One region of the Cellvibrio sp. KY-YJ-3 genome, then DNA from elsewhere that is predicted to be linked to it. Evidence: riboswitches for the same ligand, from Rfam matches in the RefSeq annotation. Region 1 holds a riboswitch; the other holds the start of a gene.

Region 1 (15,658 bases):
TGTTAGTGTTAGGCGGTGGCAGCAATATAGTGTTGCGTGCTGATTTTCCTGGTGTGGTGATTCAGTTGAAATCCCAAGGTAAAGAAGTAGTCGCGGAGGATGAACATTTTGTTTGGCTAAAAGTGGCTGCAGGGGAGAATTGGCATCATCTGGTTGAATACACTTTGGACAACGCACTCTATGGATTGGAAAACCTGTCGCTGATTCCCGGCAGTGTCGGCGCTGCCCCCATTCAAAACATCGGCGCTTATGGTGTGGAAGTAAAAGATCTAATCACTGAATTGAGTGCGCTTGAAATTCGCTCAGGCATCGTCGTGAATTTTACTAATGAAAGTTGCCGGTTTGATTATCGTGACAGCATTTTTAAACAAGCACTCAAAGGTCAATATGTTATTACGTCGGTGACCTTTCGCTTGCGCAAAACTGCGCAGCTGAACTTATCCTACCCTGCGCTGCGCGACACCTTGGCCGGTCTTGATAATCCCAGCCCGCAAGCGGTAAGTGAGGCGGTTATTGCTATTCGTCAATCCAAGCTGCCAGACCCGGCCCTTACGCCGAATGTTGGCAGCTTTTTTAAAAACCCTATTATCAATTTGGCGCAATTGCAGGTATTGCGCACAACTTATCCCGATATAGTCAGTTACCCCGTCGATACGGTTCGCGTCAAGCTCGCGGCTGGCTGGTTAATTGATCGCGCTGGCTGGCGCGGTAAGGAAGCGGCTGGTGCAAAGGTTCACGCCCAACAAGCGCTGGTACTTACTAATCCAGATAGAGCGTCTGGCGCAAGGGTATTGGCTTTGGCGGAATTAATTCAGCAGTCGGTTAGGGCGCAATTTGGCGTCACCTTGGAGATGGAGCCACGGGTTTACCCCTGAGTTTTTGGGTGTAGTGGTTTAACCCTTCATCTACTTTTCATAACTAAAAGACAAATCAAAAACTGCAAAAATCGATTATTGGTATTTGAGAAGGCGTAAACGGGCGATTAAATAGTGGTAGTTTGCTGAGAGTCTCACTACAATCGTTAAAAATGTGGCAGTAAATCTTCTGGGTATAGTGACCACTTTATAACAACAATGTTTATGAGTCCGGTTTCGGATTGGGGGCTAGTTTGACAAAGATTCTCGTAGTCGATGATCACGATCTAGTTCGCATGGGGATAGTGCGTATGTTAGCCGATGTAGACGGCTATCAGGTGGTTGGGGATGCCAAGAGTGGTGAAGAGGCCGTAACCAAGGCGCGCGTTTTGAAGCCTGACGTTGTACTGATGGATGTAAAAATGCCCGGTATGGGTGGCCTCGAAGCGACCAAAAAACTACTGACCGTGAATCCAACGCTCAAAGTTATCGCGGTTACCGCTTGTGACGATGACCTGTACCCAACCCGTTTGATGCAGGCGGGGGCAGTAGGTTACGTCACCAAAGGGGCAGAGTTTACCGAGATTACGGATGCGATTAATAAAGTGATTCGCGGCGATCTCTATATGAGTAACTCAATTGCACAGCAGTTGGCACTGCGAACCTTTTCCGGTTCGAATAGTCAGGAATCGCCATTTGAAAAGCTTTCCCAGCGTGAGCTGCAAACGGCGATGCTGATTGCGAATGGCCAAAAAGTGAACGATATAGCCACTACTTTTTGTGTTAGTCCAAAAACCGTTAACTCTTACCGTTACCGTATTTTTGAAAAGCTTTCTATCAACAGCGATGTGGAATTGACGCTGTTAGCAGTAAAACACAACCTGCTCGATCCAGAAGCAGTCGTATAAACGGCTGCTGTTCCTTTTTCTGCTGCAGCTAACGCCCTGTGGCAGTTAGTTTTGGCAGATAGTATTTCTATGACGCAAGAGCGTGCCGATCTTTTTGATCACTCCCGTTTTTTAGCCAACACCACCCAGCAACCGGGCATTTATCAAATGTTTGGCGTTGATGGCAGTATTCTTTATGTTGGTAAAGCCAAAAACCTCAAATTGCGCCTTGCCAGTTATTTCCGCAAAACGGGTTTAACACCAAAAACCAACGCGCTGGTTTCGCGTATCGCGCGTATCGAGGTCACGATTACGGCCAGTGAGACGGAGGCGCTGATCCTTGAGCAGAATCTCATTAAGTCAAATCGTCCGCCATATAATATTTTGCTGCGCGATGATAAATCCTACCCGTATATTTTTATTTCCAGTGGTGAGGATTATCCGCGCATTTCTTTTCATCGCGGTGCAAAGAAAAAGCGCGGCGATTATTACGGCCCTTTTCCCAACGTGGGAGCAGTTAAAGACAGTCTGAACTTTTTGCAAAAAACATTTCGTTCTCGCCAGTGTGAAGACAGTGTGTTCAAAAATCGCACACGCCCTTGTTTGCAATATCAAATAAAACGCTGCACTGCGCCCTGTGTGGATTATATTTCGCCCGAGGATTATCAAAAAGATCTGCACCACACCCGGCTTTTTTTAACGGGAAATAGCGATAAATTGCTCAGTGAACTTGCTGATCAGATGGACTTGGCGTCGCAGCAACTGCAGTTTGAAAAGGCGGCAGATTATCGCGATCAAATTACCGCTTTGCGTACCGTGCAATCGCAACAAGTGATTGAAGAGGGCAATGGCGACATCGACATAATCGCGGCAGAAATGCGCGCCGCTGCAATTTGTGTCCACATATTGTTTGTGCGGCAAGGGCGAATATTAGGTAGCCGCAGCTTTTATCCTGCTTCCACTCTCGCAGAAACACCTGCAGAAATTCTTGCTGAATTTATTCCCCAGTTTTATCTGGCCAGTAGCGGGCGTGACATTCCACGCGAAGTGATTGTGAGTCAGCCGCTGGAAGATGTGGAGGTAATTAGCGCTGCGCTGCAGCAGGCAGCGGGGCGTCAGGTATTTATCAATCACCAAGTGCGCAGTCATCGCACCCAGTGGCTGCAAATGGCAGCAACCGCAGCGCAGCAAAACCTTATCGCGCATATCAATAATAAAAAGAGCTCGCTGGATCGCTTTGTCGCTTTGCAGGAGGCGTTAGGATTAGAGGAAACCCCGCAGCGGATGGAGTGTTTCGATATCAGCCATAGCAGCGGTGAACTAACCGTAGCCAGCTGTGTGGTATTTGATACCAATGGCCCACTCAAATCGGATTACCGCCGATTTAATATCGATGGCATAACCCCCGGCGATGACTATGCCGCAATGGAGCAGGCGCTAACTCGCCGTTACACACGCCTGCAAAATGGTGAGGGTAAGCTACCCGATATCTTGCTGATTGATGGTGGCAAAGGGCAGCTGGGTAAAGCGATTGAAGTGCTCGGCGAATTGGGTGTGCAGGGCGTACAGCTGATTGGCGTGGCTAAAGGCACAACGCGCAAGGCGGGTTTTGAAACTTTGTTTGATGGTGAAACTGGCGATGAGATTGTCTTGCCGGGCGATTCACCGGCATTGCATTTGATTCAGCACATCCGCGATGAATCCCACCGTTTTGCCATTACCGGCCACAAACAGCGGCGCGATAAAAAACGTAAAACATCAACCTTGGAGGATATTCCCGGAATAGGCGCTACTCGGCGTCGTGAGTTGTTGCGTCATTTTGGTGGGTTACATGAAATCAAAAATGCCAGTATCAGTGATCTTGCGCGGGTAAGCGGCATCAGCCAGAAGTTGGCTGAGGAGATACATGCGTTTTTTCATAATGACTAGCCCTGCGATGCTGTCACAAAAGCGTCACGGGATGTGAAAACCATGGTGCTGGTGTATCATCTGCACCGATTTTACGACATCCAGCGCCACCTGAGACCTCTCTATGAATCTTGCCAACCAGCTGACCTTACTGCGGATATTTATGATTCCGCTATTTGTTGTTGTCTTTTATCTCCCCTTTGGTTGGGCGCATATTGTCACCGCAATTATTTTTAGCGTGGCGGCGATTACTGACTGGGCTGATGGTTATGTCGCCCGCAAATACAATCAAAGCACACCTTTCGGCGCTTTTCTTGACCCGGTTGCTGACAAGCTAATGGTAGCTATTGCGTTATTATTGCTTGTCACCCTTCATCATGATTCAGCCTGGTTTGTAGTTGCAGCGGCCGTAATTGTCGGCCGTGAAATTGTTATTTCAGCGCTGCGCGAGTGGATGGCGGCGGTAGGGCAGCGGGCAAGTGTGGCGGTATCCAGTATCGGAAAAATAAAAACTACCCTGCAAATGACAGCAATTATCGTATTGCTCATGAACGTACCGGTGTTAATCCCGCTCGGTTTTGTCGCTTTGGCTGGCGCTGCTGCGCTAACGCTTTGGTCAATGATTCTTTATCTGCGAGCTGCCTGGCCATTCCTGTTGCCGTCCTCAGGTGAAAAATAACGGCTTTTTAAACGACTTGACCAGCAATTGAACAATCCGTAAAAAAACCTTACAGCAGCTTCTATAAAAGACTAGGATTTTTAAAATGAGTCCGCTAGAATTGCGGCCTCTCAAAATGGCGCGATAGCAAAGCGGTTATGCGTCGGATTGCAAATCCGTTGAGCCCGGTTCGACTCCGGGTCGCGCCTCCATTTTTCTTTTACTTACCGAAGTAAAAGCACTCTGCCCGAGTGGTGAAATCGGTAGACACAACAGATTTAAAATCTGTCGATCTTTTGGTCGTGCCGGTTCAAGTCCGGCCTCGGGCACCATATGTAATTCCCAACATTTTAGAACGACTGAGAAACCCGCCCTGAAATACAAAGCAGAGCGGGTTTTTTTATGATTTTCTATTTGCACTACGCCAGAGCTTTCGGTGTAGTGTCTACACTAAGGGGGCACAAATCCAAGGGCGGTTTGTTCCCTGGTTTCCTCGCTATTTTTAGTTTTTGTAAGTGTCATTTATGTCCAATATTGCGCTAGTAGTTATTTGTTTGGTTATTGGGTTGTTATTTCAGCGCAGCAAGCGGTTGCCGGAAAATAGTTCGGACTCACTTAATTTATACGTAATTTATGTAGCTTTGCCGGCATTGGTTCTGCTTGAAATTCCCAAGCTTTCGTTTAGTCATCAGGCAGTTATTACCGTAGTTGCTGCCTGGTTGATTATGCTATTTGCTGCAGCGCTTACCTGGGTGACTGCGCGTATGTTGTCTTGGTCACGCGAGGTGACGGGGGCAATGTTGCTGCTCGTTACATTGGGGAATACGGGCTTCGTAGGTATCCCGCTGATTGAAGCGCATTTGGGGGTAAACGCCTTACCCTATGCCATTCTCTATGATCAGTTAGGCACATTTATCGCACTTAATACAGTAGGTGTTGGGCTCGCGTGCTATTACTCAGCAGGTCACGGGTCGGTACTTGGCATTGTGCGCAACATCTTGTTATTTCCACCATTTATTACCCTGATAATCGCTTTCATGGTGGCTATGTTTGGTAGCTATCCGGCGTGGTTGGAGGCGGTGCTTGCGCGAATTTCGTCTACACTGGTTCCAGTAGTGATGGTGGCTGTGGGGCTGCAGTGGCGATTTGCGTTAGAGCGCGAGCATTTATCACCGCTATTATTGGGATTGTTCTACATATTAATTGTGACGCCGGCTTTTGCATGGGGCGGCTTATGGTTGTTTGATGTGCGCGGTTTGGCCGCTGATGTGATTTTGCTGGAGGCGGCAATGCCCGCGATGATTTCTGCTGGTGTGCTGGCTGCCACTCATAATTTAGCGCCTCGGTTGGCTGCCTCGATGGTGGGTTATAGCCTGTTGCTGGGCTTATTGACGGTATGGGGCTGGCGTTTATTGCTTGGCTAGGATTTTCCAGGCTGCAGGTGTTGCGTTGATTGGTGGGAAAATAAAAAACATGGATGAGGCTTGTCGCGCGTTTTTATAGTGTCGGCGGGGTTAATCAATTGCTTGAATGGAGTCCATCATAATTGGATCCTTATCTTCATTATCTGGTTAAATTATCGGCAGCTAATCCGGCAGTGGTGGCTGACGATATATACACTGTAAATGGTGAGTTATTGCTTGCGCGGTCAGCGCCGCTTGATGAAAAAACCTGCCTCGCCCTCCAGGGTAAAACTCTCGCTCGCCCGCTCGCCAATTCTATTGAATTAAAGACAGTTATCACCTCAAGCGATTTGCTGCAGCATTTGTTGGGCACGATTCGTTCAACCGAATATTTTCAAGCTCTAGCAGAGCAGAAGCATCCTCTGAGTTCTCTTGAGCCTGTATGTGCCAAGTTGGCGGATCTACCGTTATTGCAGCAGTATTTGACGGTGATGGCAGCGCAAATGAATGATTTATATCAACGCACACTCTGCGTGAGCCTCTGGGCACTTTACATCGCGCAGGAGATGCGCTTGCCTGCGGCGGAGTCTGGTGAAATATTTTGGGCGGCAATTGCCCATGATATTGGTATGTTGCACATCGATCCGCAAATCCTTCATAAATCCGAAAAATTAACCGCTGAAGATTGGCTGCATATACAAAGCCATGTGGAAATTGCGCGTAGTATTTTGATGGATGTTCCCGGTTTATCTGCTGAGATAGTTGCTGCGGTCAGTGAGCATCACGAGCGCTGTGATGGCACGGGTTACCCTTTGGCTAAAGTGGAGAGCGAACTTTCCATTGCCGGGCAAATTCTTGCCGTTGCCGATTCAATTGTGGGTATTTATTTTAATCGCTTTAAGGCGCAGGGGCGGCGTTGGCGTGAGGTGATTCCTATTCTGGAGATGAATCGCGCCGCTTATTTGTATCGCAGTTGCGACATTGTGACTACCATGATTTTGCGAAGCGAATTGCCGCTGCCCAATGTAGTGCATGGTAGTGGTGTTCCTGAATTTGCTGAGCGGATGTTGCAACAAAATTTGCAGCTACAGAATTGGTTTACGCAATTGCGCGATTGTTTGACCTCGGTGGGGTATACCCACGGCGACCGAAAGCTACATGCATTGCAAAACGTTATTTTTCATATTGCTACCACCTTTAAAGGCAGCATGTTGTTCAAAGAAGATTTGCGTGAGTCCCTTGAATCCATGGCGGGTAAAGAGGGTAATAGCATCACTCAAGTAGTTGCGGATGCCTCGCTTAGGCAAGAGGAAATGAAATTTCATTTGCAGCGCTTGAGTCGAATGGTGCAAATGTACATCTCATCGGGTGATGCCAAAGACCCAAAAATTTTACGCAAAATAGAAGAGGGTTTTGCAAATATCAGCGGCCGTATTAAGTAAACAAATAGTTCATCACAATACGCCGCCAGTTTCCTGATATTAACGCCCGTTAAAATTACTGTTGATGCCAAAAGGGTTGGCCAATGGTTGGGGTGCTCGGGCTGGCCGTTTGGCGTTTTTGCATCAAGCCTGCTTTAAATGCTTTGCGGCCTGCATCGATTGCATCGGCAAAGGCTTCGGCCATCAGTGGCGGGTTGTGCGCCTTGGCCACTGCCGTATTTAATAAAATCCCATCAAACCCCATTTCCATTGCTTCGGCAGCTTGCGATGGCGCCCCAAGCCCGGCATCAATAATCATCGGGACGTCTTTAATGCGCTCGCGCAGGGTGCGTAAGTTATAGCGATTTAATAAGCCTTGGCCGGTGCCAATAGGTGAGCCCCATGGCATCAACACTTCGCAACCGACATCCAATAACCGCTTGCATAAGATCAAATCATCGGTGCAGTAGGGTAGGACTTTAAAACCTTTTTTAATCAAAATATCTGCAGCTTCCAGTAAACCAAAGGGGTCAGGTTGCAGGTTGTAATCGTCGCCGACCACTTCCAATTTGATCCAATCCGTATTGAAAATTTCGCGCGACATTTCAGCCAGCGTCACGGCTTCTTTTACCGATTTACAACCGGCAGTATTGGGCAGTAAACGGCAGCCGCTTTCCTGAATATATTGCCAAATTGCATCGCCATCGCGATTGGCCGGGTTTTGCCTGCGCAAACCGAGCGTCACAATTTCACTGCGCGATTGAATAACCGATTCGCGCATTAATTGGGGTGATGCATAAAGGGCGGTGCCCAATAAAAAACGACTGGAAAATGTTTCGCCGTAGAGCGTGAAATCTTTCTCAGGTTTGTTGTAGCTCATATCAACCTCCACCAACCGGTTTGACGATATCGATTTGATCGCCATTCAATAATTCGCGCTCAGGGTAAGTCGAGCGAGGTACAAATTCACCATTAATGGCCACAGCGATTTTAGTTTCACCGTAACCCCATTGCTGTAGGGCATCGCTGAGCAATGCCTTGGCGGCTAGCGTTTTAGTTTCGTTGTTTACACTCAGTTCAATGGTCATAAGTTCGTGTTTTCTAGTGGTGATTGAGCAGTGCAGAAAAAATCGCTTCGGGTTTTTTAAATATATGCGCAAGCACATTTTCAACCACGGCTGGTGCGAGTAAATATCCGTGGCGAAATAATCCGTTAGCACTGATTAGCCCGTCCTGAATATCTACCTTGGGTAAATTATCCATAAATGCCGGGCGCAAATTGGTGTCCATTTCGATAATGCGCGCCTCGGCAAATGCGGGTGACACAGTATAAAGGGCACTGCTTAATTCAAGGCTGGATTGCAGGGTAACGGGTGAGCGATCTTCACTTTCAATTTGTGTCGCGCCGATTACAAAATAATTATCGGGTTTAGGCACTACATAAAGTTGGTAGCGCGGGTGCATGAGGCGCACAGGTCGCTGTAATTGTATTTCAGTGGTTTGCACATGCAGTGTTTCGCCGCGCACGCCGCGCAGTTTTGGTATTTGCGTTTTGGCGCCCAGCCCACGGCAATCAATAACAAGATCAAACGCTTCGTTCTCGCCATCCACCATCACTTTACCGGGCGAAACTTCTACCATGCTGTGTTCGCGCAGAGTAATTTTGCTGCGCATAATTTGCTCGCCCAACAAACGCAAAAAGCGGCGGTTATGCAAATGTCCCTCTTCAGCAAGAAATAACCCCTGTTGAAAGTGTGGGTTTAGGTCTGGTTCCAGTTCCTGTATTTGTGTTTGTGTGACTCGTTGATAGCTGTGACAGTTAGGAATAACAAATTTCAGCTCACGCGCAAACTGCTCCAGCTCACTTTCATCCTGCGGGTGCGCGACAACAAGACTGCCGTTATTAAAAAATAATTCCCCGCCGGTGCTGGGTAAATCATCATTTAATTGTTTAATCCAGCGCGGCCAGTGGGCGAGCGCAAATTGGCCCATACGGTAAACGCCTTCATCCGACACCACGGCTTCGCTCAGCGGTGCAACCATGCCTGCCGCCGTAAAAGCGGCGGCGCGTTTGCTCTGCGCTTCGGTGGGCGTAAAACTACCGGCTTCAAACAGGGTGACATCAAGCCCGGCTTTGTTTAATTGCCAGGCGAGTAAACGCCCGAGCAAACCGGCACCGGCAATCGCAATGCGCTGCGGAACATTGGTGTGTGATGCGAATTTGGTTGTTGTAGATTGTTTGGTCGCGGATTGGTTAGTAGCAGATTGTTTGGTCATAGTGCCTCTGTGTCGAGGCGGAGAGCGGGCAATAGCCATGGCTGATGCACCTTGTTCCCTCCGCAGGTATTAGCCTGTTCAGGTTCTACGGATTGGGCCGAACCCATCTCAGCCTCCGCATACCTCACTCATTAAGTGAGGCACCAAGGCGCTCCGACAAGAAGGTGGCCAATATACTGGCCACCCATTTAGATCGCAATCTATACGCGAGCTATTTGTGGGTAGATCTATTTTTTAGTCGGGCAAGTTCAGTTCGCGTTGCGAACTTCCTCTACGCGACAAATTAATTCCCCGTGCGCAAGGCGTGTGCTGATCTCACTGCCGGGAATGACTTGATCGCTGTCAGTAATGACTTTGCGGGTTTGGGTATCGGTCACCAGCGCATAGCCACGCTCAAGTGTACTGAGCGGGCTGAGAGTGTTGAGCATGCGCACTGATTCGCCCAAGGCTTGTTTTTTGCGATCGATCAAGCGGTATTGCGCCGTATGCAGCCGTGTTTGGGCGTTTTTAATACGCTCGGACAATTGTGTGAGTCTGATTTGCGGGTGATGCGCTTGCTGGCGTAGTCGTAGTTGTATCAGCTGGTTTTTGTAGTTCGCCAGTAGCTTATGGATGTGATTTTTAAGCCGCAACTCCAGGTTATCCAGTCGCTGCGCCTGCTGTTCCAATCGTTCACGCGGGTGGCGCAAACGCTGACGCAGGTTGTGCAAATGCTTTTGCCATTGTTGCAGGCGGCGCAGCATGGCTTCTTCGAGTAGCACTTCAAAGCCGATAAATTTATCCAGCCAGTCATCGCCATCGGGTACTAACAGTTCGGCGGCTGCGGATGGGGTGGGTGCACGCAGGTCAGCGACAAAATCGGCGATAGTAAAATCCACTTCGTGACCGACGCCGCTCACAATCGGTAGTTCGCTGTTAAAAATCGCGCGCGCGACTATTTCCTCGTTAAATGACCAGAGGTCTTCCATCGAACCGCCACCACGGGTCAGCAGCAGTACATCAAACAAACCACAGCGATTGGCTAGATCTATGGCTTTTACAATTTGCGGTGCGGATTCTTTGCCCTGCACTGCAACGGGAATTACCGTCACAGGGATGCCGGGAAAGCGGCGTTCAAGTACGCTGAGGACATCGCGAATCGCGGCGCCTGTTGGCGAAGTGATAACTCCAATGTGTTTGGGCAGCGGCGGCAGGGCTTTTTTGTGCGCTTCGTTAAATAGGCCTTCTTGCGACAGCTTGTGTTTTAACTCATCAAACGCGCGCTGCAGGGCGCCGCTACCGGCTTCTTCCATATGTTCGGCGATGATTTGGTAGTCGCCGCGGCCTTCATAAAGGCTGACACGGGCGCGCAGTAATACATGCTGCCCCTGCTGCGGTTTAAAGCGCACCAGCATATTGCGGTTGCGGAACATGCAGCAGCGCACTTGGGCTTGTTCGTCCTTCAGGGTGAAGTACCAGTGGCCGGAGGAGGGGGTTGATACGTTGGAGAGCTCGCCCTCCACCCAGAGTAGAGGTAAGTGGGTTTCCAGCAGCTGACGCGCCTGGCGGTTCAGCTGGCTAACGCTGAAAATCTCGCGCTCAGTGGTTGTTGGGGGCAGGGTATTGGTCATAGGGCGTCATTCTAGGGGAAGGCTTGCGGCGGGTATAGTCTCGATCGTCGCCTTTAAGCTGCCTTACAACACTAGATATTGTGGTTTTTGGTTTACCGGCGGCGCCCAAGTCGCTATACTTCCGCGCTTATTTTTTATCTGCTTGAGGTTGGTTGCTATGTTGCGAATTGCTGAAGAAGCCCTCACCTTTGATGACGTATTATTGGTGCCAGGTTATTCGGATGTCACTCCGAAAGATGTCTCCCTGAAGACTCAGTTGACTCGCAAGATTCAATTAAATATTCCCCTCATCTCCGCCGCCATGGATACCGTGACTGAATCCCGCTTGGCGATTGCCATGGCGCAGGAAGGTGGCATTGGTATTATCCACAAGAACATGTCCATTGAAGCTCAAGCGGCTGAAGTGCGCGCGGTGAAGAAATTCGAAGCCGGTGTGGTGAAAGATCCTATCACTATCGATTCCGCTGCCACTATCCGCGACTTGATCGCGCTGACTCGCAAAAACAATATTTCCGGTGTTCCCGTGCTGCATAACGGCGATTTGGTGGGCATAGTCACCGGCCGCGACGTGCGTTTTGAAACTAATTTGGATGCCAGCGTATCCAGCATCATGACGCCCAAAGAGCAATTGGTTACCGTTAAAGAAGGCTTTACCGCCGAAGAAGTGCGCAACCTGTTGCACAAACATCGCATCGAAAAAGTATTGGTCGTTAACGATAACTTTGAGCTGACTGGCTTGATTACCGTTAAAGACATGAACAAAGCCGAAAAATACCCTACCGCTTGCAAAGACCCTGAAGGTCGTTTGCGTGTTGGTGCGAGTGTAGGCACCAGCCGCGATACCGACGAGCGTGTTGCAGCGCTCGTAGAAGCAGGTGTGGACGTACTGGTGGTAGATACCGCCCACGGCCATTCCAAAAATGTATTGGATCGCGTGCGTTCAATCAAAAGCAAATACCCGGAAGTGCAAGTGATTGGCGGTAATATCGCCACTGGCGCAGCGGCATTGGCGTTGGTTGAGGCAGGTGCAGACGCGGTAAAAGTCGGTATCGGCCCAGGTTCGATTTGTACTACCCGTATCGTCAGTGGTGTTGGCGTGCCGCAAATTTCGGCTATCGCTAACGTCGTTGCCGCACTTGAAGGGACTGGCGTACCTGCCATTGCCGATGGTGGTATTCGCTACTCAGGTGATATCGCCAAAGCCGTGGTTGCTGGTGCCCATGCCGTGATGATGGGCTCCATGTTTGCTGGTACTGAAGAGGCGCCGGGCGAAGTGGAATTGTTCCAAGGCCGTACTTACAAAGCTTACCGTGGTATGGGCTCCTTGGGAGCTATGGCGCAAACCCAAGGCTCCAGCGACCGCTATTTTCAGGATGCCAGTGCTGGTGCTGAGAAGTTGGTTCCCGAAGGTATTGAAGGCCGTGTGGCCTATAAGGGGCCTTTGGCGGCAATCGTGCACCAGTTGATGGGCGGTTTGCGCTCAGCCATGGGTTACACCGGTTGTGCTGACTTGGGTACTATGCGTACCAAGCCCGAATTTGTGCGGGTGACTGCTGCCGGTATGGGTGAGAGTCACGTACACGACGTTCAAATTACTAAAGAAGCGCCTAACTACCCGATTAGCGGTCGTTAATTTATCTCGCTTCAGTGCTATCGCAAAAACTCGGGTTATGCCCGAGTTTTTCATTTAGGCCGAATTCTTTTTGTTGTTATTTTTCTTATTGAGCAGGAATCAATATGTCTCACGATATCCACGCACAGCGAATTCTTATCCTCGATTTTGGTTCGCAATACACCCAGTTGATTGCACGCCGTGTGCGTGAAATTGGTGTTTTCTCTGAAATCCGCGCTTGGGACATGAGCGAAGAAGAAATTCGCGCTTATAACCCCAAGGGTATTATTTTGGCGGGCAGCCCTGAATCCACCACTGAAGCCGGCTCGCCGCGCGCGCCAGACGTGGTATTTAATTTAGGTGTACCGGTATTTGGTATTTGTTATGGCATGCAAACCATGGCCATGCAAATGGGTGGTTTGGTTGAAGGTTCCAATATCCGTGAATTTGGCTATGCGCAAATTAAAGTGAATGGTGAATCTTCACTGCTGAAGGATATCAAAGACCATGTTGATCACGACGGCAGTGCACTGCTCGATGTGTGGATGAGCCACGGCGACAAGGTCACCAAAATGCCGGAAGGTTTCAGCTTGATGGCATCCACGCCATCCTGCCCGATTGCTGGTATGTACAACGAAGCGAAAAAATTCTACGGCGTGCAGTTCCATCCGGAAGTGACTCATACCTTGCAAGGCAAGCGCATATTTGAACATTTTGTATTGCAAGCCTGCGCCTGCGAACCGCTATGGACACCAGCCAATATTGTTGACGATGCGCTGAAAAAAGTGCGCGAACAAGTTGGCAGCGACAAAGTATTACTTGGCCTTTCCGGCGGTGTGGATTCATCTGTTGTAGCAGCGTTATTGCACAAAGCCATTGGTTCGCAATTAACCTGCGTTTTTGTGGACAACGGTTTGCTGCGCAAAAACGAAGGCGACCAAGTGATGGATATGTTCGCCAAAAATATGGGCGTAACGGTTATCCGTGCGGATGCCCAGGATCAATTTTTAAATAAATTGAAAGGCGAAAATGACCCTGAGAAAAAACGCAAAATTATCGGCGGTACGTTTATCGATGTGTTTGATGCCGAAGCCACCAAACTCAAAGATGTGAAGTGGCTGGCGCAAGGCACGATTTACCCCGATGTGATTGAATCGGCTGCGGCTAAAACCGGTAAAGCGCACGTGATTAAATCGCACCACAATGTGGGCGGTTTGCCGGACGATATGGCTTTTAAATTAGTTGAGCCCCTGCGCGAATTATTCAAAGACGAAGTACGTGCAATTGGTTTGGAATTGGGCTTGCCCTACGACATGGTCTACCGTCATCCATTCCCCGGCCCGGGTTTGGGTGTGCGCATCCTCGGTGAAGTGAAAAAAGAATATGCCGATATCCTGCGTGAAGCGGATGCGATCTTTTTGGAAGAGTTGCACGCCTCTGGTTGGTATCACAAAACCTCACAGGCGTTTGCGGTTTTCTTGCCGGTAAAATCGGTGGGGGTGGTGGGTGATGGTCGTCGTTACGAGTGGGTAATTTCACTGCGTGCGGTGGAAACCGTCGATTTTATGACGGCGCGCTGGGCGCACTTGCCATACGACTTGTTGGAAAAAGTGTCTGGTCGCATTATCAATGAGATCTCCGGTGTGTCACGCGTTTGTTACGACGTATCGAGCAAACCGCCCGCGACTATTGAATGGGAATAACGATTGAAGGAGTTTTAAATCGCACAGGGACGTGCCTGTTTTTTTATGAATGATGAGGCGCCCGGTTATGCCACAAACACTGAAAGTAAAGCCCCGACATTTTTCACTATTTTGTTGTTCGGTGTTGATGGTTGTTGCCGCAATTCCACTGCAACTTGGTGCGCAAACTCCCGAAACAGTTGTGGCAGAGATTAATCCAGCCATTGCCACGCAACAAACTGACACTACAGAAGCAACAGTTCAAACGACAGCAGTTGAGCCGAGTGTTGCGCCATCCGTTGAGATTTCCACTGCGGTTGCTGGGCCTGCCACTCTTGCGGTAAACGTCGCTGAAAAAAAACAATCTGCATCATCGGTTGCTGAAGTATCTTCACTAAGTGCTGTCTCTTCCGCGCAATCGTCTACTGCTCCTCAGCCGAGTTCTGCAAGTGCTGTTGTCTCGTCGGTTGCATCGGAGACTGCATCTTCAATTGCCGTTGCTACTGCAAGTGCTGCTATGGTTCCCACTTCCGATCTTGCCACTGCAAATAATGAGGGTTCAGCTGCAATTGACCCGGCTGCAGAGGTTATCAATGAAGCCACTGCAGAACCCTTGTCTCTTTCCAAATTTATTTTGGGGCGCGAAGTAAAACCCAATAGTTCGGTGCGTTTGACTTGGAATTCAGAAACCGCTGTGGGTGGTTTCAGTGAGGAAACACCGATTCTGGTAGTGAACGGCGCTACGCCCGGCAAAACACTTTGCCTAACCGGCGCTGTGCATGGCGATGAATTAAATGGAATCGAAATGATTCGCCGGGTGATTTACAGCATAGAGCCAGCTAATTTAACCGGCACGATTATTGGTGTGCCTGTAGCTAACATTATGGGCTTTCGCCGCAACTCCCGCTATTTACCAGATCGCCGCGACTGGAACCGCTATTTTCCTGGCAATACTCATGGCAGCTCCGCATCGCGTTTAGCGCATTCTTTTTTTAGCAACATTATTATGCATTGCGATGCATTGGTAGATATTCACACCGGCTCATTCCATCGTACTAATTTGCCTCAATTGCGCGCTGATCTGGGTGATGAAAATGTTGCAAAGTTGGCGCAAAGTTTTGGTGCTATTGCAGTATTAAATGGTCGCGGCAATCCGAATTCATTGCGTGCTGCTGCGGTGCGCGCTGGCATTCCTGCGGTGACGTTAGAGGCTGGCGAGCCAATGGCCATTCAAAGCCGGGTGGTCGATGAAGGTGTGGCGGCAATTAATACTCTGCTCGCTAAAATGGGGATGTATGGCAAGCAAAAACGCTGGACGCGTATTGCCCCAGTTTATTATCGCTCCG
Region 2 (15,658 bases), 420 kb from region 1:
CTGGCATGGATTGGGCGATTGTCGGCACCTTCTTCAGCACCATTGCCTGCACCATGTTATTCAACTTTTTCTTTGGTGTGCCGCCGGTACTGACCTTTTTGGTGGGGCTGTCAATTATGTTCTTTATTGGCCATTTTATGGACATGGACCCGGAAGAAACGCGTATTTTGGAATATGTACGTCAAATCGAATATGAAACCCTGTTGTTCTTTCTCGGGATTTTGTTATTGGTCGGTATGCTCAAAGAAATTGGCACCCTGGATTTGCTCACCAATTTCTATGCCCAGTTGGCTCCGCAATACGCCAACTACTTGATGGGCTTGTTCTCCGCCATGATCGATAACGTGCCCCTGACAGCAGCGCTTCTCAAATCGGAGCCCGTGTTGCAAACACCCGAATGGTTGGCGTTGACCTATGGCGTAGGTGTGGGTGGTTCATTGTTGGCAATTGGCTCTGCGGCGGGAATTATCGCTATGAGCAAAGTGAAAGGGCTAACCTTTGGTGCATTCTTGCGCTATACCCCCTTTGTATTTATTGCGTATACCTGTGGTTATGTAGTCGCTTTGACATTGGCCAATGTAGTATTTGGTTGATCGCCAGGAGCGGTGCTGAAAAACCGGAGCTTTGACTCCGGTTTTTTTATGGGCGATCGAAAACCCGCAAGGGGTAAAAAGGGTACGAATTTACACACAATTTATAAAGTTATTTCACGCCAGCTGTCAGCATCCGCACATTCTTTGCTTTAACATTTTTTCACTTTTCTGCGGAGCACTTATGTCGTCATTGGATATCGCCAAGCTCGACCTCATGTATGTCGGGATCATTATTTTTACCGGGCTGTTAGGCGGTGTGATCGCCAAAAAAATAAAGGTACCCGACATAGTCCTTTTTTTGCTCATCGGGATTGGTTTGGGGCCCACCATCGGCGGGGTATTGCATGTGCCAGCTGACTCAACGATGAATCAGCTAATTCTCACCATCGGCGCTTGTTATCTGCTGTTTGAAGGCGGGGCAACGCTGCGTTTTGCTGTGTTAAAAGAAATATGGATTTCATTAGCGGTGATCGCTACCTTCGGTGTATTAATTACCGGGGCGATCATTACCTACGCCGGCGTCTGGTTGGGCATTCCTATTGGTGTTGCACTGGTGTTAGGGGCGTTGACGGCATCCACTGACCCCGCCACTCTGGTACCGATTTTCAAACAAGTCCCGATTAAAGATCGGGTATCACAAACGGTTATGAGCGAGTCAGCGCTCAATGATGCCATGGGTGCGATTGCGACATTTGCAGTGGTGGCTTATGTGATGGGAACCGGCGAGGGGTTTAGCTTGACTCACTCCCTGGGGGAGCTGGCGTATGAGGCTGGCATGGGCTTGGTGTTAGGGGCGATTGTTGGCTACAGCGCCGCGTTTTTAATGGCGCACAACAGTTTTGGTATTTTTCGCGAAGTGACGCCATTTGTGATTATCCTGGCAGTTATCACCGTCTATTTGCTGGCCGACAAAATCGGTGCCTCCGGTTTTATGGCGGTATTTACCTGCGGTGTGATGATCGGCAACAAAGAGACATTTAATTTGCCGCTCGATGATCATGAACACGAGTATCTGGAAGATTATGTGGGTAATACCGCGCTATTAATGCGTATGTTTATCTTTATCCTGCTGGGCTCGCAGGTAGATTTCCACTTGCTCAAAGAATACTTGGGTGTTGGTCTGGTCCTGTTGTTTATTTTTATCTTTATCGCCCGTCCCCTGACGGTATTTATTTGCGCAGGCCCTGACCGTCGTGCCAAGTGGACATGGAAAGAGTTGGTATTTATGAGTTGGACCCGTGAAACCGGGGTAATCCCGGCAGCGCTGGTGGGTATTCTGGCTGGCATGAAGGTGCCGGGTATCGATGTGGTCGGTGCAATCACCTTTATCTTTATTCTGGGCACCATTTTGATCCAGGCTCCAACCACTGCACTGTTGGCAGGGAAATTGGGCTTATTGAAATCCCAGGAAAAATAACCTCACCGGTAGGGGCGCAGCAAGCGGCGTCCCTACCTTTACTCTGCAGCTTAACTCCAATAGACTGCGGTTTTCTTGTCGGGGTGCTTTTTGTTCGCTGTATGCGGGCAACGAGGCTGAGATATACCCGCCGACCTGATCCGGTTAGTACCGGCGTAGGGAACGAGAGCCTCCAGTTTTTGCATGCCTATTAAGTGTGCCTTGGTTATTTCTCTCCTTTCCGCGCTTTACTGTTTTTACTCATTGCGGAAATTTAATGAACCCTCACCTGCAGACCCCTATAGCCCTGACCATTGCTGGTAGCGACAGCGGCGGTGGTGCCGGTATTCAAGCGGATCTAAAAACCTTTTCCGCGCTGGGAGTATTTGGTACCAGTGCCATCACCTCGCTCACTGCGCAAAATACTATGGGGGTGCAAGGTGTATTGCCTATTCCTCCGGCGTTTGTGCAGCAGCAAATTCATTCGGTATTGAGTGATATCAATGTCGGTGCGATCAAAAGTGGCATGTTGGCAACAGCGGAAATTATTGCAGCAGTGGCTGAATCCCTGAGTGCTTACCCACAAATTCCTTTTGTACTGGATCCGGTAATGGTCGCCACCAGTGGCGATAGATTATTGGCAGAAGATGCAATCCACACACTGATTGGAAAATTGCTACCACTCGCTACGCTGGTTACTCCAAATTTGCATGAGGCGGCGGTATTGTTGAACACGCGCATGGCGCAAAATCGTGAGCAGATGCAATTGCAAGGTGAACAAATTATTGCCTTGGGCGCGCGCGCGGTATTGATGAAGGGCGGGCACACCGATGGTGAGGAAGCAACCGATTTATTAATTACCCCGACGGGCGTTGAAGCTTTTTCTGCGCCGCGGCTAGCCACTAAAAATACCCACGGAACCGGTTGTACTTTGGCATCGGCAATTGCCGCTGGTTTGGCCAAACAATTATCACTCAGTGACTCGGTCAAACAGGCAAAAAATTATTTACATCAAGCCTTGGTGCACTCTGAAAAATTGCACATAGGGCAGGGCTCAGGCCCGGTTCATCACTTCTATTCTTTTTATTAAATCACGTTCTATTATCCAAATTTATTTAAATACCTGATTAAGACAAGGCCACTATTATGAATACCAGCGTCGAAAAAATTCTCAGCCAAACCGCCGAAGTCGATAAAGCTTCGGTACAGCCCTTTACTGGCTCACAAAAAATTTATGTGCAGGGTTCGCGCGCGGATATTCAAGTGCCCATGCGTGAGATTACGCTCGCTGATACTCCGACTGATTTTGGCGGCGAGAAGAATCCACCAGTGCGTGTCTACGACACTTCCGGCCCTTACACCGATCCTAACGTAAAAATTGATTTGCGCACCGGTTTGGGCGATGTGCGCACCGCCTGGATTGAAGAGCGCAATGACACTGAGGTATTGGAAGACAGTCACTCTGAATTTACTAATGCGCGCCTGAACGACCCCAAATTGGCGAGCCTGCGTTTCAATCTCACCCGTAAACCGCGCCGCGCCAAACCGGGCATGAACGTATCGCAAATGCATTACGCCAAAAAAGGGATCATTACCCCGGAGATGGAATATATCGCCATCCGCGAAAATATGGCGCTGGCACAAGCACGTGAATTGAGTGTAGATCCTCAATATAAAGCTTTGGGGCAGCAGCACAAAGGCATGAGTTTTGGTGCAAGTATCCCCGATGAAATCACTCCGGAGTTTGTGCGCGATGAAGTGGCGCGCGGCCGTGCGATTATCCCTGCAAATATCAATCACCCGGAATTGGAGCCGATGATTATCGGGCGTAATTTTCTGGTGAAAATTAACGGCAATATCGGTAACTCGGCATTGGGTTCATCGATTGAGGAAGAAGTAGAAAAACTTACTTGGGGTGCACGTTGGGGCGCCGATACGGTAATGGATTTGTCTACCGGCAAAAATATTCACGAAACCCGCGAGTGGATTATTCGCAACTCGCACGTGCCTATTGGCACTGTACCTATTTATCAAGCGCTGGAAAAAGTAGACGGTGTTGCGGAAAATCTTACCTGGGAAATTTTCCGCGATACTTTGATTGAACAAGCAGAACAGGGTGTGGATTATTTTACGATTCACGCCGGTGTATTGCTGCGCTACGTGCCGCTCACCGCTAAACGTGTGACGGGCATTGTATCGCGCGGTGGTTCGATCATGGCCAAGTGGTGTCTGGCGCATCACAAAGAAAATTTCCTTTACACCCATTTCGACGAAATTTGCGAAATCATGAAAGCCTATGACGTTAGTTTTTCATTGGGTGATGGGTTGCGCCCTGGTTCGATTGCTGATGCAAATGACGAAGCGCAATTTGGCGAGCTGGAAACGCTCGGTGAGTTAACCAAGATTGCGTGGAAACACGATGTGCAATGCATGATTGAAGGCCCGGGTCACGTGCCTATGCACATGATCAAAGAAAATATGGACAAGCAATTAGAAGTCTGTGACGAAGCACCTTTCTATACGCTTGGCCCATTAACGACGGATATAGCACCGGGTTACGATCACATCACCTCAGGTATTGGTGCTGCCATGATCGGTTGGTTCGGTTGTGCAATGCTTTGCTATGTAACACCCAAAGAGCATTTGGGTTTACCGAATAAAGATGATGTAAAAGAAGGCATCATCACTTACAAAATTGCAGCGCACGCTGCCGATTTAGCGAAAGGTCATCCGGGTGCACAATTGCGCGATAATGCGTTATCCAAAGCGCGTTTTGAATTCCGCTGGGAAGATCAATTTAATCTCGGTCTTGATCCAGATACTGCCCGTTCTTATCACGATGAAACCTTGCCAAAAGATTCAGCAAAAGTTGCACACTTCTGCTCTATGTGTGGCCCGAAATTTTGCTCGATGAAAATCACCCAGGAAGTGCGCGACTACGCGGCAAAAAATGGCACTGATATTTCGGTGATTGGCGATCAGGATATTATCAAGATGATCGATGTCGAAGCGGAAATGAAACAAAAATCCAAAGAGTTTTTGGAAGCAGGCGCTGAGATTTATCACAGAGTTTAAATCAGCGACCAGGCTTTAAATCCCCTGCTCCCCTTTGGGAAAGGGGAGCAGGGGATTTAAATAATCAATAAGACTTTATCTATGATCAAAAAACCCGAATTCACTCGCGCGGATGTGGAAATCATTCGCCGCGAAGAAATGTACAAACGTTTTTTCCGTGTAGAAAAAATCTTTCTGCGCCACAAATTATTTGATGGTGGCTGGGGCAAGGAGATTGGTCGCGAATTATTTGTGCGCGGTGAAGCAGTAGCAGTTGTGCTTTATGATCCAAAACAGGATTTGATCGGCATGGTAGAACAATTTCGTATAGGTGCCTTGGATGAGCCTAACGGCCCTTGGTGCTATGAAGTGGTTGCCGGCATGTTGGAGGAGGGCGAGTCGCCAGAAGAGGTTGCGCGGCGCGAGCTAATCGAAGAGGCAAATATAGTACCTTATGCGATGGAGTATATTTGCAATTATTTATCCAGCCCCGGCGGCTGCGACGAGAAGTTACATTTATTTTGCGGCTTGTGTGATCTCAGTGAGGCCGGCGGTGTTTTTGGTTTGCCAGAGGAAGGTGAAGATATTCGCGTTCATGTACTAGCCGCTGATGATGTTTTCGCAGAGTTATTAAACGGTGCGTTTAATAATGCCGCCGCGTTAATTTGTTTGCAGTGGTTGCAAATGAATCGCAACCGTTTGCGTTTGCAAGTTGCTGCAGAATAAATTTTTCTTGCCATTGACTTAGTCCTGTCTGTGACTAACACTTCTCTCAGGGTGAAAAAGAATGTGCGCCCGGGCAATGGTGCGATATCACCCGCATGGTGTAATAAATTATTCGTTTTAATCCGGTACTATTTCGTCCGGGACTACTTTAATCAGGTCTCTATGTTTACATTGCGTGTTGCCAAGGCTCAGCCCGAGTACGTTACTTACAAAGAGCGTTACAAGGTTGATTTACCTTTGCAAATGGCGGAGTGTGAGGCAAATTATGCACGCTTGACGAAATTAACCGCGCCTGTTGAGGCCGATGAAATTCGGTTTATGGTTACTCGTGCAAATCAACAGTGGTTACATTTATTAAGAGTCACCGAGCGCTCCCCCTACACCACCACTCTGGAGCTGAGCCGAACAAGTGTGGGGCAATCATCGCAATGGCTCTCCATGCCCAAACTTACTCTGCGTATGTATCACGATGCCAAGCTTGCTGAGGTATTGGCGTGGGAGGGGCACAAACGTTTACGTCCCCGTTACGACTACCCCAACCAATCCATGTACCAAAGTGATGAAAAATACCAACTAAACCGTTTTTTGGGGGAGTGGTTGAATCTTTGTTTGGAGCAGGGGCACGCGGTTGGTGAACTCGCCTCTTTTTAAAAGAGTGTCGATCAGGTCACAGTGACGCTCAAGTTTTACACTTCTTGGCCTTCGATCATCTCATTTTTCTTTTTTGATACTGGCGTGATAACTCCCTTGCGTATATTGTTGCTGTTAATATCGCTATTAGTTTGACGTCTCAGTCATCGTGACAGGTCGTCAAAGTCCGATGATCTGTTCAAACCCGACAAAAATAACCCAATCACCAAAGAAAACCCGACTATCAAAGGATGAGAGCCGCCAGTGCGTCTGATTCAGATAACCGATTGCCATTTGGGAGCGCAGCAGAGCGAATCCCTTCTGGGGCTTAATACTGACCAGAGTCTTGATGATGTTTTGCAGCTGATTCAAACCTCTGAGGTTGGTTTTGATCATCTTTTGTGTACTGGCGATGTGGCCAGCGAAGCGCATAGAGATTGTTATCAGCGTTTTGAAACCAATATTCGCCGCTACTTCTCCCAGCCTATGAGCTGGTTGCCTGGCAATCATGACTCAGCGGAATTGATGGCCGCCAATCAGGAGCGCCTTGGCATTCAAAGCCGTTTGGTGATGTTGGGGCAGTGGGTATTGGTTTTATTGGACTCCAGTGTGCCCGGACAGGTTTACGGTCAGTTGGCTGCCAGTGAACTGGATTTTCTTGAGCATGCCTTGCGTGCGCATCGCGATAAACATGTGATTATTTCCCTGCATCACCAACCAGTGCTGGTGGGGAGTGTATGGATCGATCAATACATAGTGCGCAATGCCGATGCCTTCTTCCAGCTGATTGATGCCCATACGCAGGTAAAAATTGTGACCTGGGGGCATGTCCACCAAGAGTTCCAGCAGCAGCGCAAAGGTGTCACCCTGCTGGCCACGCCTTCAACTTGTGTGCAGTTCAAACCCAAGTGCGATGATTTTACAGTGGATACCCAAATGCCTGGTTATCGCTGGTTTGATCTGCGTGGTGACGGTAGTTTTGATACGGGTGTGCTGCGCGTTACTAACAAACAGTATGTGATTGATTATAAATCGGCAGGTTATTAATCCCCCATGGCGGCATTGGTGTACATCCATGGGTTTCTGAGTTCCCCTCTCTCCTTTAAAGCGCAGCAAACGGCGCAATGGCTCGCGCAGCAGCACCCGGAAATCAGTTTCCACTGCCCGCAACTCCCCCCTTATCCGGCGCAAACCCAGCTGCTGCTGGAGGCATTGGTTGAATCGCTTTTGCCTGAGCCTGTGTATTTAATGGGAAGTTCACTGGGCGGTTTTTGGGCGACCTGGCTGGCAGAAAAATATAACTTGCGTGCGGTATTGATCAACCCGGCGGTGCGCCCGCAGGATTTTATGCCCGCCTATTTAGAGGTTGACCTGAAAAGTTATCACACCGATGATAGCTACCGCTTATGTGCGCACCACATAGATGAAATTATCGCTGTGGATATAGCTCCCTCGCGCCTACAGAATTATTGGCTATTGGTACAAACGGGCGATGAAACCCTCGATTACCGCAAGGCGGTACAAAAATACGCAGGTTGCAAACAAACAATAGAGGCGGGTGGCGATCACTCCTTCCAGGGCTTTGAACGGTTTTTTGCTGACTGCATGGATTTTTTTAATCACTAGGCTTTTTTTAACGACTCAGCTTTTTTAACTATTCAGCTTTTTAAATTAATCGGTAAACAGAAAATAAGATGGCTAATTATTCCGCAGAAGATATTGAAGTACTCACGGGATTGGACCCGGTAAAAAAACGCCCGGGCATGTACACCGAAACCACACGCCCCAATCACTTGGCGCAGGAGATTATCGACAACTCGGTAGATGAGGCGCTCGCCGGCCACGCTAAAACTATTGATGTGATTTTGCATAAAGATCACTCGGTCACAGTGGTGGATGATGGTCGCGGAATGCCGGTGGATATTCACCCGGAGCAGGGCAAGCCCGGCGTAGAAGTGATTTTGTGTACGCTCCATGCCGGTGGCAAATTCTCTAATAAAAATTACCAATTTTCCGGTGGTTTGCACGGCGTAGGTGTATCCGTAGTGAACGCCTTGTCGGAAAAATTAATTGTTACCGTGAAGCGTGACGGCAATGTTTACCAGATGGGTTTCTCCAATGGCGATAAAGCCAGCGACCTGGAAATTATCGACACTTGCCCCAAGCGTCAAACCGGTACCAGCGTCCATTTTTTACCAAATCCGACTTATTTTGATTCGCCCAAATTCTCTGTCAGTCGTATGCGCCATGTGTTGCGCGCCAAAGCGGTATTGTGCCCCGGCCTGACCGTCACTTTCCTTGATGAGTCAACCGGCGAAAAAGATGTTTGGTATTACGAAGACGGTTTAAAAGATTATCTCGCCGGTGCAACACAAGAGTGGCTAACCCTACCTGACAGCCCCTTTGTGGGCGATTTCAGTGGCCAAACCGAAGCCGTGACCTGGGCGGTGCAATGGTTGATGGATGGCGGCGAGTTGGTGCAGGAGTCCTACGTCAACCTGATTCCCACCGCGCAGGGCGGAACCCATGTCAATGGTTTGCGCACTGGTCTATTGGATGCGCTGCGCGACTACTGCGAATTCCGCAATTTAATTCCGCGCGGTATTAAACTCGCACCAGAGGATTTGTGGAATGCCTGCTGTTATGTGCTCTCTTACAAACACGCCGACCCACAATTTTCCGGTCAAACCAAAGAGCGCTTAACCTCGCGTGAAGCTGCCGCGTTTGTGTCGGGTATTGCTAAAGATGCGTTTGCACTCTGGCTAAACCAGCACACTGAAGACGGCGACAAACTTGCCGAATTTTGTATTAGCAATGCGCAAAAACGTGTGCGCGCCAGTAAAAAAATCGAGCGTAAACGTGTGACTCAAGGCCCGGCGCTGCCAGGCAAATTGGCGGATTGCTCCAGTGGTGATCCGGCGCGCAGCGAATTATTTTTAGTGGAAGGGGATTCAGCGGGCGGCTCGGCCAAACAAGCGCGCGATCGTGAATTTCAGGCGATTATGCCGCTGCGTGGCAAAATCCTGAATACCTGGGAAGTGGACTCGGGCGAAATTCTCGCCAGTCAGGAAGTGCACGATATTTCAGTTGCGATTGGCATGGACCCTGGCAGCGAAGATTTAAGCGAGCTGCGCTATCACAAAATTTGTATTCTCGCCGACGCCGACTCGGATGGTCTGCACATTGCCACACTCCTCTGTGCGTTGTTTGTAAAACACTTTCCGGTGTTGGTGCGCCGCGGTCATGTATTTGTGGCTATGCCGCCGTTGTACCGTATCGATATAGGTAAAGAAGTTTATTACGCGTTGGATGAAGGCGAAAAAAATGGTGTGCTCAATCGCATCGCTGCCGAAAATAAAAAAGGCAAACCCAATGTGCAACGCTTTAAAGGTTTGGGTGAGATGAACCCGTTACAGCTGCGTGAAACTACCATGGCGCGCGATACCCGTCGTTTGGTACAACTCACGATTAGTGAGGACGACGGCACCATGCAAATCATGGATATGATGCTCGCTAAAAAACGCGCGGGTGATCGCAAAACCTGGCTGGAGGAAAAAGGGAACCTGGCCGAGATCGCTGTCTAGTTATAAAGGTGTAGTTGTAAAGGTGTAGTATAAATTGCAGCGAGCGTAACTTATCGTGTCATAAGCAAAAGGCAAGCCTTCCGGGGTTTGCCTTTTTTTTTTGGCAATAGATCACACTCATCGAATTGCGGTAATGGTTTGTAATTGACAGGCTCGCAGCTTTTGAAAATGAGACTAGACTCAATTGTTGTGGCACTAACCGTCTTGCTCAGGGATCTATTATGAAGAATAAAATACACTTGTTCCTGTTATCTACGCTCGTACTGTCCACCTTTGCCCTGCAGGGCTGCGGCGGCAGTGATACCGAAAAAGCTCCACCGCCCTCGGGCCCTGATGCCTATGTGGTGGGTACCCATCCACGTTTTGACCCTGTCATTTCCGATTTACCATTCAATACCGATCTGATTTTTGCGGCGGCAGCGACCAGCGATGGCACGGCTAATCTGGGTGCACCGACAGACCCCGTGCGGGCGACCATGAATCAGTTGGATGGATTCTCCACCTCAGCGTTTTTTGATATTCAGCTAAGCGGTAGCCTAAACCCGGCGAGCGCACTGGCGTCGCAAACAGTATTTTTGATTGAGTTAAGTGCGACGGGTGATGCGCTGAATCCTGCCAATATCACCGGCATTGCTGGCCTTGCCAATTACGATGTTCAGGTGGTGTCATTGGATGGTGGTAGCAACAACACCATTCGTATTCGTCCCACTAAACCACTGAAAGCCAAAACCAAATATCTGGTGGTGTTAACCAATGACCTGCGCGACAGTAGCGGAGCACCACTAACCCGTTCCTGGAGCTACAACGCGCTGCGCGACCCGACTTACACAACCCTGGAAGCCTTGGTGCCAGTACGCAACTCGATAGTAGGCTGGGAAACGCTGGGCAGTGGTTTTCTGGCAGCGGCCAGCGGAGGGGCATTGAGTGTGGCAGCGGCAAAAGAAAAGCTGGTGCTAACCTATACCTTCACCACAACCGACCCCATATCGCCCCTGATTGCGATGGCGTCACCCCGTGCCGCCATCGCCGGGTTACAAATTGCGGCGGGTGCTTCACCATCCACCGCTGTGGCCAATGTCCAACAATTAGAGTCTATTGGGCTTTTGCCTACACCCAAAGCCCGCAGCCTTGGCATTGCCGGTGTTACGGGAGTTGATTTCTCAGCTTTTAGCAGCCAGTTGGCGGCTAATGTTGGCAAGCTGTATACCGGTTATATCAAGCTGCCTTATTACCAAACAGCGGCGACGGGTTTGCCTTTTGGTGAGTATTTAAAGCGCAACTGGAAACCGGATTTAACCCTTGCCGGTGCCTTGGGGCGGACCATACCGACCGATGTGGATGGCAGCTATAACGTCACCTATCGCTATCCGTTTGCGGCAAAAACAGGCGATGAATCTGTACCTTTGCAAGTCACCATGCCGCAAGACAACTGGGTGCCCGGTTATGCCGGTGCGGCTAACTGTGGCCAAATCTATGCAGCGACCGGTTATCCCACGGTGATTTACGTGCACGGTATTACCAGCGATCGGGCATCGGTTGTCGCGTTGGGGCATACCTTGGCCAGTCGTTGTGTAGCCACAGTAGCCATCGATTTACCGGTGCACGGCATTCCCGCCAACAGCGCTTTTGTGAATGTACTGAACGTGGAAAAGAGCCAGTCCATCCCTTTTGCTGCGCTTTATGGCGACAACGCACCCCATGAGCGTCACTTTAATGTGGCCGGTTCCGGTGGTGCTCCCGCGCCGATGAATTTTGAAACGCCGGGTGCAAGTGACGGTTCGGGCGCGCAATTTATCAACCTCGGTTTCCTGACCAATACCCGCGACAACAATCGTCAAGCGGTAATGGATTTACTCAACCTCAACGCCAGCCTTGCGAGCGTAAATACGGAGATGCTCAAAACAGTCAGTACTGGTCTGGATTTGAATCGTGTTTATGTTGTAGGTGTGTCACTGGGAGGAATACTGGGTAGTGTATTTACCACCGTGAATCAGTTGGCGATTGCCAATGATGCGCAGCTAGGGCTCACTTCCAACCTCAACCCGATTCGCGGTTTGATCACCAGTGCTGCCGGCACGCAAGTGGCGCAAATTTTAGTGAACTCCGCTACTTTTGCCCCTGTGATTAATGGTGGCCTGGGGGCGAGTGGGGTGATGGTGGGAACCACTAACTATGAACGGTTCTTGTATGCCGCACAAAGTGCGATGGATGCGGGTGATCCAGTCAATTATATGGAAACTCTGGCCCAGCTGGGTGTACCGGTATTGGTGCAGCAAATTAATAATGATCTGGTGATTCCCAACAATGCAGCCGGTGCGCCGCTTGCGGGAACCCAGGCCATGGCATCGCTACTCAATACCACGCAGCTGGGGCTAGGCTCAACTCAACTGGGGCGCGGTTATGTTAAACACACGGCTGGTGGCCATGCATCATTACTGCGTCCGGAGGGAGGTGCACCACAGGTTACCGCTGAGCTGCAAACCCAGGTTGTCACGTTTGTGTTGAATAATGGTGGTGTGGCGGTCGGCGGAGGTGCGCCCGGTAATATCGAGTTGCCTGCAAACTAAGAAACATTCCAGTGAAAAAAGCCCGCTGCCACGCGGGCTTTTTTTACAGCGTCATAACCCTCTGTCATTCAACAATCTCTCAACACTGTTGGAAGGAATCAGTCATGGAATCTATGCAGGATTCTCTGACCCGCTGTTCAGGGGTAGGGGATAACTATTACACCGATGATCAACCTTTGGCCCGTATTTGTGGTCACTCATCTGCCATAGTGGAGGTGCGCCAGCAGATCAGGCTTTGTGCGGCGGCGGATACCTCGGTGCTGGTCTATGGTGAAACTGGCACAGGCAAGGAATTGGTGGCGCGCGCGCTGCACGCGTTAAGCCGCAGGGCGCAACGCCCCTTTGTTGCCATTAATTGCGGCGCCTACCCCAATGAATTGATTTTGAATGAACTCTTCGGCCACGAGCGCGGCGCATTTACCGGTGCCCAAGCGCGGCAAGAGGGGCTGATTAGTCAGGCGCAGGGCGGTACTTTGTTTCTGGATGAGATCGACAGCCTGTCACCTGGGGCGCAGGTATTGCTGCTCAGGTTTATCCAAGAGCGCTGTTTTCGCCCGCTCGGCTCCGGTCGTGAATGCCATGCCGATGTGCGCATCATTGCCGCCACTCACTGCGATTTGCAGGAGCGTATAAGCGAGGGTCGTTTTCGCGACGATTTGTTTTACCGCCTTGATGTATTGCGCATCCAGCTGCCGCCGCTGCGCGAGCGCTGTGAGGACATTCTGCCGCTTGCCCATAGCTACTGGCGTAAGGTAGCTGAACAGCATCAGCTTTACGCTAACCCGCTCACCCCCGCATTTGAGCACTGGCTGCAGGCTTATCACTGGCCGGGCAATGTGCGTGAGCTGGAAAATGTAATTACCCGCTGGGTGTTTGGACAAAAGCCTGCCTCCATGACCAGCGCCAGCGATCTGGGTGTTGATTATTTGCAACCCTATTATGGGTCGGCTGCCGGTACCTTGGCGCTGACCTTCAGTCAGGCGAAAGAGCTGGTAATCAGCCAATTTGAAAAACACTACATAGCATCCATCCTCGCCATTACCAAAGGCAATATCACCCAGGCTGCCCTCAAGGCGGGCAAAGAGCGCCGCGCTTTTGGCCGCCTCGCGCGCAAACACAATCTGGTTTAATTCCTCTCTGCGTTTTGTTCTGCACGCGCGCTTGTTACTGGCGCGCGCTGTTTTTTTATGTGTGCAAAAAACCACGCCCCCTTCTGATTGTTCGGGTGGGTCAGAGCTGTCCCGAGTGGGGTATAGCTTACCCGCCAGATTTGGAAAATTTACGCGTCAATTGGCGCCGTAATTTTTGTTATGGCGGATAAATAAAAAATTATCCGGGTAAAAAATTACCCGCTGTCACCTCGGTATTTTTTTTATGGATTGCGCTGCAACACGCGCCAGCCGTGATCTTGAGTCGCCTATTGAAAACGCTGGTATGGGCATTGCAATGTCGTTTTCCATGACGCGCAAAGCGGGTGTCGATTGCTGTTGCACAACTAAAAAAATATTCAGGGAATGCTATGAAAGATCATGTCCGTATCAAATTGCGCGCGGCCTTGCCGATAGAGCAATTGCCTCACTGGCAAATGTTGCTGGCCGATCGCCGTTTGGAACGCGAGACCTTCCACCCTGATATCGATCGCCTGTTTCGTGAATTTAATCTTCCCTTTCTTGCCACCCGCGAATACGCCGCCGCTCAGGGCGAATGGTCGGCCGATGAAATTGCTGCAGGTTTGAATCGCATTTATCGCCTGGTATTAACCCGCTCCGGGCGTGTGCCTCAAGCGTTAATCCAGCGCTTGCGTTTGTTGCCTGCGGTGGAACAGGCCAGCGCTACCGATGTCGGCGAGATGGAATTGAATCCACCCACGGCGGCGCTGAGTGTTAATACCGATAAAACCTCGCGCGAATTAATTTATTTGGATGAAGCACACCGCTACTCGCGCGGCCACGGGCAAATAAAAATTGCGGTGTTGGATACCGGTGTGGACTTGCAACACCCCGAGCTGGTGGAGCGCCTGCAACCCGGGTTTGATTTTGTGAATATTCTCGATGGTGCTGCCGAATTTATTGGCGACTTTCTTGAAGCCGATGAAGTGGCCACCGACGAAGTGGGGCACGGCACTCATGTGGCCGGAATTATCGCGGGCAAGGGGCGCGCTATGCCGGTGGGGGTTGCGCCTGAATGCCAAATTATTCCCGTGCGGGTGCTTGCGGCGATGGAAAAGAACGGCAAAAAAATGGGCGCTGGTCTGCTGGAGAATATTAATGCCGGAGTGAAATTCGCGGTGGATCAGGGCGCCGATGTGATCAATATGTCGCTCGGGGTAAAACACAGTGGTGGCGGTTTGCCCCACCAGGAAGTCATTGATTATGCCCGGCGCAAGGGCGTCACTATTGTTGCTGCTTCGGGCAATGATGGTCAGCAGGAAATGTATTACCCCGGTGCCTTTGACTCGGTAATTGCCGTGGGCGCCATGGATGCACAGCGCGAGGTGGCCGACTTTTCCACTTACGGCGAGCAGGTATCGCTAATTGCCCCCGGGGTGGATGTGTACAGCAGTTATTTGGATAAGGGCTACGCCTTTTCCACTGGCACCTCACACGCTGCCCCCTTTGTGGCGGGTGCGGTGGCGCTATTGAAATCCTACGCGCGCGGGCGCGGCAAAAGACTTAGTGACAATCAAGTTAAACATCTGCTCAAACACACCAGCGACAAGCTGGATCGCTCGTTCAAACATCGCAAAGCGGGTTATGGCTGTTTAAATCTCGCCGATGCAATGCGTTATCTCGATTTTAAGCTCAGTGAAGGGAGACTGCGTCATGACTACCGCTAATGAAAAGAAAGAAACCGAAGTTGTAATTGAAAAAGAGGCTGTGGCCGAACCGCGTAAAACTGCCAAAACGGTGGCTATTAAAAATTTGGATTTTGGCGATTTAAAACCGGTGTGGAACAAGATGCTTGACAGCAATCGCCCGGATGCCGAAACCGGTTTGTTAAAAGTGACAGCGCGGGTGGGTTCGCTGGATCCATTAGCGCAACAAGCGCTGGCAAAAATGCGCAAAAAATTTCCCTACACCAGCAGCAATGTGCGCAAGATTATTGCAA

Evidence for each region. Region 1 has a riboswitch for thiamine pyrophosphate ahead of D0B88_RS11250 (FAD-dependent oxidoreductase). Riboswitches for the same ligand answer to the same signal wherever they lie in the genome.
Region 2: another riboswitch for thiamine pyrophosphate. It lies ahead of thiD (bifunctional hydroxymethylpyrimidine kinase/phosphomethylpyrimidine kinase); the one in region 1 lies ahead of D0B88_RS11250 (FAD-dependent oxidoreductase).

The regions. Positions count from the first base shown of each region.
Region 1 is NZ_CP031727.1:2,650,668-2,666,325, forward strand. It holds gene murB (UDP-N-acetylmuramate dehydrogenase) at 1-875, shown strand, start outside; gene D0B88_RS11205 (response regulator) at 1,109-1,762, shown strand; gene uvrC (excinuclease ABC subunit UvrC) at 1,832-3,670, shown strand; gene pgsA (CDP-diacylglycerol--glycerol-3-phosphate 3-phosphatidyltransferase) at 3,774-4,328, shown strand; tRNA gene D0B88_RS11220 (tRNA-Cys) at 4,446-4,519, shown strand; tRNA gene D0B88_RS11225 (tRNA-Leu) at 4,553-4,639, shown strand; gene D0B88_RS11230 (AEC family transporter) at 4,832-5,731, shown strand; gene D0B88_RS11235 (HD-GYP domain-containing protein) at 5,854-7,152, shown strand; gene D0B88_RS11240 (thiazole synthase) at 7,208-8,011, opposite strand; gene thiS (sulfur carrier protein ThiS) at 8,013-8,219, opposite strand; gene D0B88_RS11250 (FAD-dependent oxidoreductase) at 8,233-9,408, opposite strand; TPP riboswitch at 9,447-9,574, opposite strand; gene xseA (exodeoxyribonuclease VII large subunit) at 9,657-11,018, opposite strand; gene guaB (IMP dehydrogenase) at 11,176-12,651, shown strand; gene guaA (glutamine-hydrolyzing GMP synthase) at 12,756-14,333, shown strand; gene D0B88_RS11270 (succinylglutamate desuccinylase/aspartoacylase family protein) at 14,401-15,658, shown strand, end outside.
Region 2 is NZ_CP031727.1:2,233,913-2,249,570, forward strand. It holds gene nhaD (sodium:proton antiporter NhaD) at 1-593, shown strand, start outside; gene D0B88_RS09480 (sodium:proton antiporter) at 775-2,010, shown strand; TPP riboswitch at 2,080-2,189, shown strand; gene thiD (bifunctional hydroxymethylpyrimidine kinase/phosphomethylpyrimidine kinase) at 2,267-3,079, shown strand; gene thiC (phosphomethylpyrimidine synthase ThiC) at 3,136-5,064, shown strand; gene D0B88_RS09495 (NUDIX domain-containing protein) at 5,146-5,769, shown strand; gene D0B88_RS09500 (DUF1249 domain-containing protein) at 5,932-6,420, shown strand; gene cpdA (3',5'-cyclic-AMP phosphodiesterase) at 6,664-7,446, shown strand; gene D0B88_RS09510 (YqiA/YcfP family alpha/beta fold hydrolase) at 7,453-8,025, shown strand; gene parE (DNA topoisomerase IV subunit B) at 8,094-9,983, shown strand; gene D0B88_RS09520 (hypothetical protein) at 10,205-12,550, shown strand; gene D0B88_RS09525 (sigma-54-dependent Fis family transcriptional regulator) at 12,655-13,680, shown strand; gene D0B88_RS09530 (S8 family serine peptidase) at 14,070-15,386, shown strand; gene D0B88_RS09535 (hypothetical protein) at 15,373-15,658, shown strand, end outside.